2 regions of the Janthinobacterium tructae genome follow, and region 1 is predicted to be linked to the other one. Evidence: predicted binding sites of a transcription regulator. Region 1 holds the regulator's gene; the other holds the start of a gene.
What was found. The regulator LexA, encoded in region 1, represses DNA repair genes until DNA is damaged. The targets are predictions, from matches to a motif close to ACTGTATNNNNATACAGT.
Positions count from the first base shown of each region.

Region 2: a site for LexA is predicted at 2,160-2,177, ahead of recA (recombinase RecA). Genes of this name have one in related genera too.

Region 1 covers NZ_CP041185.1:2,669,615-2,673,024, reverse strand. Annotated here, with positions in the region: gene FJQ89_RS11685 (cystathionine gamma-synthase family protein) at 1-919, shown strand, start outside; gene lexA (transcriptional repressor LexA) at 985-1,620, opposite strand; gene rpsF (30S ribosomal protein S6) at 1,897-2,286, shown strand; gene priB (primosomal replication protein N) at 2,307-2,615, shown strand; gene rpsR (30S ribosomal protein S18) at 2,631-2,921, shown strand; gene rplI (50S ribosomal protein L9) at 2,949-3,404, shown strand.
Region 2 covers NZ_CP041185.1:3,590,708-3,594,117, forward strand. Annotated here, with positions in the region: gene FJQ89_RS15745 (class I SAM-dependent methyltransferase) at 1-166, opposite strand, end outside; gene recX (recombination regulator RecX) at 262-717, opposite strand; gene recA (recombinase RecA) at 969-2,069, opposite strand; gene FJQ89_RS15760 (response regulator) at 2,318-3,052, shown strand; gene FJQ89_RS15765 (sensor histidine kinase) at 3,049-3,410, shown strand, end outside.

The sequences.
Region 1 (3,410 bases):
GTCGGCCTTTTTGTTTGGTAATACCAACAGCCTGTGGCAGACGGTGACGGGGCAGGGCATCGCCGTCTCGTTCGTCGACGCCACCGAGGTGGCCAATGTGGCGGCCGCCATCACGCCGGCCACGCGCATCGTGTTCGTGGAAACCATCGCCAATCCACGCACGCAGATCGCCGACCTGGCAAAGATCGGTGCCTTGTGCAAGGAACGCGGCATTTTGTACATCGTCGACAACACCATGACGACGCCTTATCTGTTCCGCCCGAAAGCGGTGGGCGCGGGCCTGGTGGTCAATGCGCTGACGAAATCCATCGGCGGCCACGGCAATGCGCTGGGCGGCAGCTTGACGGACACGGGCGTGTTCGACTGGACGCAGTACCCGAACATTTTCGACAATTATAAAAAAGCGGCGCCGGCGCAGTGGGGCATCGCGCAAATCCGCGCCAAGGCTTTGCGCGATTTCGGCGCATCGCTGGGTCCGGAAGCGGCGCACCATATCGCCGTCGGCGCGGAAACCATGGCCTTGCGCATGGACCGCACCTGTTCCAATGCCCTGGCGCTGGCCAGCATGCTGGTCGCCGACCCGCGCGTGGCGGCCGTGCATTACCCTGGCTTGGCGTCGCACCCGCAGCACGCGCTGGCGACGGACTTGTTCCGCAGTTATGGCTCGCTGTTCAGCTTTGAATTAAAAGATGGCATCGATTGCTTCGATTTCCTGAATCGCCTGAATCTGGCTATTCCAGCGAGCAACCTCGGTGACACGCGCACCCTGGTCATTCCCGTCGCTCACACGATCTTTTATGAGATGGGTGCCGAGCGCCGAGCCAGCATGGGCATTGCCGAGTCCTTGATCCGCGTGTCGGTGGGTATCGAGGATGAAGCCGATTTGCTCGAGGATTTCCGCCAGGCACTCGATGCCTAAGCGGGCGGACAAATGAAAAGGGCCGCAACAGTCATGCTGTTGCGGCCCTTTTTACCTGCGGTGGTTTAATGCCAGCTGCGCATCAAGCCTACCGCGAGGCCTTCCAGGGCGAACTCATCTTCCGGCGATACGGTGATGACCTTGAAGTCGGGGTTTTCCGGCAGCAGTTCGATGACGGAACCCGTCTTCTTGTAGCGTTTGACGGTGACTTCGTCGCCGATGCGGGCCACGACGATCTGGCCGTTCTTGGCGCTGTCGACCTTCTTGACGGCCAATAAGTCGCCATCCATGATGCCGGCGTCGCGCATGGACCAGCCGCGCACCTTCAGCAGGAAGTCGGGCTTGGCCGAGAACAGGGCCGGGTCCACGTTGTAGCTCGCTTCCAGGTTTTCCTGTGCCAGGATGGGCGAGCCTGCCGCCACCCGGCCGATCAGGGGCAGCGACATCAGCAGCGCTGCCGGCACCTTCGATGGCGCTGCTTCGGCTGCCGCACCGATCAGGCGGATGCCGCGCGAGGTGCCAGGCGAAATCTCGATCGCGCCCTTGCGGGCCAGGGCCTGCAAATGCTCTTCGGCCGCATTGGCCGATTTGAAACCCAGTTCATTGGCGATTTCGGCACGGGTGGGAGGAAAACCCGTGTTTTCAATCGCGTCCTTGATCAGGTTCAGAATTTGTTCTTGTCGTGCTGTCAGCTTGATCATGAGCGGTGGGTGCATACTAAAATGCTGTCTATATGAACAGTCTGTATTTTTGTACAGTATCGCCCACTATGCAAGGGGATTTCGGTTATTTGCGCGAATTTCGTGCGAAATACTGGAATGGGCAGGAAAAAGCGCCTGGCCTGCTCCGTGCGCGGGCCGCTTGTTGAAGGAATGATTGAAACGTTTGCAAAAGGCGGTTATAATCTTCGGCTGACCTTCCCACACCCGTCTTGACGCCGGGGTGGGCGATTATCAATCCGACCTGAAGGAGTTTGCATGCGTCATTATGAAATAGTCTTTATCGTCCATCCGGACCAAAGCGAGCAAGTGCCCGCGATGATCGAACGCTACAAAGCCAGCGTAACCACCCGCGGCGGTTCGGTTCACCGCGTGGAAGATTGGGGCCGCCGTCAAATGGCTTACTCGATCCAAAAGCTGCCTAAAGCACACTACATCTGCCTGAACATCGAATGCGACAACGAGACCCTGGTCGAGTTGGAAACAGCATTCAAATTCAATGATGCCGTGTTGCGTCACCTGACCGTTAAAATGAAGAAAGCTGAAACAGCACCTTCGCCGATGATGAAATCGGTACAACGCGAAGACGCGGCCAAAAGCCACCGCACCGAAGCACCAGCAGCCGCTCCTGCCGCAGCAGCAGCTTAATTCTTGACCAGGATCGTGCGCTGAACCAGCTACAAGTAACCGCCATCATTGCCGAGCGCGAAATATTGCGCTATACCCCGGCAGGGCTGCCGATTGTGAATGCAGTATTGCAACACAGTTCGCAGCAGATGGAAGCAGGGATTGCCCGTTTGACCGAGTTTGATGTTGCCGCGCTAGCCGCTGGCGAAATATCAGGCCGGTTCAGTCAGGCAAGCTTGGGCGGGGTGTATCAGTTCACGGGTTTCCTGGCCAGGAAGAGCCGCAACAGCAAGAGTTTGGTGTTTCACATCATTGATTTTAGTGCAGTCACCCCGACTAGCGCATTTTAGATACAGGAGCCTGACATGGCATTCGGTAAAAAGTTCGACAAAAATAAGCTCAAGCTTAAAGAAAAACGCAAACAGCAAAACCCGTTGTTCAAACGCAAGAAGTTCTGCCGCTTCACCGCAGCTCACGTTGAGCAAGTCGACTACAAAGACGTCGACACGCTGAAAGACTTCGTCCAAGAAAACGGCAAGATCATGCCAGCACGCCTGACCGGTACCAAAGCGCACTACCAGCGCCAAGTCGACACCGCAATCAAGCGCGCTCGCTTCCTCGCGCTGCTGCCATACACCGATCTGCACCACGCTTAATCGGTCAGATATTCCTGGAGAAGAACTATGCAAATCATTCTGTTAGAAAAAGTTGTTAACGTCGGTAACCTCGGCGAAGTCGTCAAAGTCAAAGACGGTTACGCACGTAACTTCCTGATCCCGCAACGCCTGGCACGTCGTGCCACGGCTACCGCTGTGGCTGAATTCGAAGTCAAGCGCGCCGAACTGGAAAAAGCTGCTGCCGCCAAACTGGCCGCATCGCAAGCCCAGGGCGAAAAACTGAGCGGCCTGACCGTTCAAGTTGCTCAAAAAGCTGGTGTTGATGGCCGTCTGTTCGGTTCCGTCACCAACTTCGACATCGCTGAAGCGCTGACCAAGCAAGGTTTTGCTGTTGAAAAAGCACAAATCCGCATGCCTACCGGCCCGCTGAAGATCGTTGGCGAGCACAACGTTTCGGTTGCTCTGCACACCGACGTGGTCGTGGAAGTTGTTATCGCTGTCGTACCAGACGCGAACGCGTAATTGTCT
Region 2 (3,410 bases), 920 kb from region 1:
TGACGGTCATGCCCTGGCCAAAGCCGAGTTCGCATGCGGTGCTGACCTTCGGCGGCTGTATGCCCCAGCTCAGCAGCAACAACTGTATGCGCAAGGGGTTCAATTCCGTGTAATAGCCGTAGGTGTATGCGGTTTCGGCCGTGTAGCCGGCATGCCAATTGCTCATCAGGTGTCCCGTATATCAAGTAAATAAGCTGGGACGCAACATGCGCAGCAGCAATTGGGCAGAATAACTGATCCTTGCTGTCAAGTTAACCAATATTACTCGTCGTCGGGCTCCAGGCCTTTCAAGGCCACCTGCACGGCGCGCTGCGAAAAGCCGCGCTGCATCAGGAAGCGCACCTGCTTGTTGCGTTGCTCCGCATCCTGCGCCACTACACCGAATTTGCGGCGCCACACTTCGCAGGCGCGCGCGGTCTCGCCTTCGGCCAGGCCCGCCTTGAGTTCCTGCAGCGCTTCACCGCCTATGCCATGGCTTTGCAATTCCGCCATGATGCGGCTATTGCCGAAACGGGCCGAGCGGCGGTGGATCAGCGATTCGGAAAAGCGCTCCTGCGACAGCCAGTTGGCTTGCTCCAGGCTGTCGAGCAAGGCTTCCACATCATCGCCTTCCTGCGCATGCCGCTGCAGCTTGCGCCGCAATTCCATGCGGCTATGCTCACGCATCGACAGAAAGCGGAGCGCCCTGCCCTTCAGGCTTAGTTGTACTGCAGCCATACACCCACCTTGTCTCTCATTCCACGATCACAGCACCCAAACACAATCGCCGCCCGGCGCAACAGCGCGGGACGGCGATCAGGGTCCAACCTTGCGGCAAGCCACGCGTAGGTCGGATTAGGCCCCTTGGGCCGTAATCCGACAACATTGTTGGCGTCTGATCCGACAACATTGCTGGCGTCTGATCCGACAACATTGTTGACGTCTGTGGTGTTGTCGGATTACGCGCGGCTTTGCCGCGCTAATACGACCTACTCTGGCTTGGCTTCCGCCTTGGCAGCCTTGTCGGCGGCTTTATCCGCTTTTTCCGGCTTTTCAGCAGCCAGCGGGGGCAGTTCACGCACGCCCAGCGAAGCGCGGACCTTGTTTTCGATCTCGCGGGCCAGCGCCGGACGCTCTTGCAGGAAGGCGCGGGCGTTGTCCTTGCCCTGGCCGATGCGTTCGCCGTTGTAGCTGTACCACGAACCGGATTTTTCCACGATCTTGGCATCCGAGCCCAGGTCCAGGATTTCGCCTTCGCGCGAGGTGCCGGCGCCGTACAGGATGTCGAAGTGCGCTTCCTTGAACGGTGGCGCGATCTTGTTCTTGACGACCTTGACCTTGGTTTCGTTGCCGATCACTTCATCGCCGGACTTGATCGAGCCGGTGCGGCGGATATCGAGGCGCACGGAGGCGTAGAATTTCAGCGCATTGCCGCCGGTGGTGGTTTCAGGACTGCCGAACATCACGCCGATCTTCATGCGGATCTGGTTGATGAAGATGACCAGGGTATTCGTGCGGTTGATGGAACCGGTCAATTTACGCAGGGCTTGCGACATCAGGCGCGCTTGCAAGCCTGGCAGCGAGTCGCCCATGTCGCCTTCGATCTCGGCGCGTGGCGTCAGTGCGGCCACGGAGTCGATGACGACCAGGTCGACGCTGCCCGAACGCACGAGGGCGTCGCAGATTTCCAGTGCCTGCTCGCCCGTGTCCGGTTGCGAGATCAGCAATTCGTGCAGGTTCACGCCCAGCTTTTGCGCGTAACCGACGTCGAGCGCGTGCTCGGCATCGATAAAGGCGCAGGTGCCGCCGAGTTTTTGCATTTCAGCAATGGTTTGCAGGGTCAGCGTGGTTTTACCCGACGATTCAGGACCGTAGATTTCCACCACGCGGCCGCGCGGCAAGCCGCCTACGCCCAGCGCGATATCGAGGCCGAGCGAACCGGTCGACACGACTTGCACTTCTTCGATCACCGCGCTGGCATCCATGCGCATGACCGAACCTTTGCCAAACTGCTTCTCGATCTGCGCCAGTGCGGCGGCGAGCGCCTTGGCTTTTTCCGATGCGGGTACTACAGCTTTTTTATCGTCCATATGTTCTTTCAGCCGTTCTACAGTTGCGGACTCAGTGGAATCCGGCAGCCTGCGATAGCGCCAGTGGGTTAAATTCTTTACACAGACAGTACTGTATAAAAAAACAGTGATCAATGCAAGCGGAACGTGGATTTGTTTTGAAACAGATCAATACAAGCCTGTTTTTCACAAAAACTATCCACCTTGCGGGAAATGAAACACAATACAGACTTCAGATGTCCTGATGTTGCAAGCATAGGAAGTGCACCATGCGTATTTTACTTGCCGAAGATGACAGCGTGCTGGCCGATGGCCTGACCCGCTCGCTGCGCCAGTCCGGTTATGCCATCGACTACGTCAAGACCGGCCAGGAAGCCGATACGGCCCTGTCCACCCAGGAATTCGACCTGCTGATCCTCGACCTGGGCCTGCCGAAGATGTCCGGCCTGGAGGTGCTGCGTCGCCTGCGCGCGCGCGCTTCGCTGCTGCCGGTGCTGATCCTGACGGCCGCCGACTCCATCGAACAACGCGTGAATGGCCTCGACCTGGGTGCCGATGATTATATGGCCAAGCCGTTCGCCCTGTCGGAACTGGAGGCAAGAGTGCGCGCCCTGACGCGCCGCGGCGCCGGCGGCGGCGCCACCGTCATCAAGCACGGCCCCCTCAGCTACGACCAGGTGGGGCGCAGCGCCTACATCAACGACCAGATGCTCGACCTGTCGGCGCGCGAACTGGGCTTGCTGGAAATCCTGCTGGGTCGCACCGGCCGCCTCGTCTCGAAAGAGCAGCTGGTCGACCACCTGTGCGAATGGGGCGAAGAAGTGTCGAACAACGCCATCGAGGTGTATGTGCACCGCCTGCGCAAAAAAATCGAGGTGGGCGGCGTGCGCATCGCCACCGTGCGCGGCCTCGGCTATTGCCTGGAAAAATACTCGGAAGCGGCGCGCCTGAACGCCGAAGCGGGCGAAGCGGCAGGCCCGGCCAGCGGCCCCGCCACCAAGTGAAGGCGCGCGAAGCGCCAGCGGACGAGGTGGACGACGACGACTGGTTCGAGCCGCCCACCACGGAGCAGGATGACACCATCGAGCATTCGCTGTTTGGCGAAATCCTCGACTGGATGCTGGCGCCCTTGCTGCTGCTGTGGCCGATGAGCATCGCCATCACCTACCTGGTGGCCAAGGGCATCGCCAATCAACCGTTCGACCATGCGCTGGAAGACAGCGTGACGGTGCTGACGCAGCAGGTCAAGCAGGCCGACGGCGCACTGCTGCGCCGCGTGCCGGACAAGAACCGCAGCGGCCGCGACTTCCTGCGCGCCGACGATGTCGACACCCTGTATTACCTGGTGGTGGGCGGGCGCGG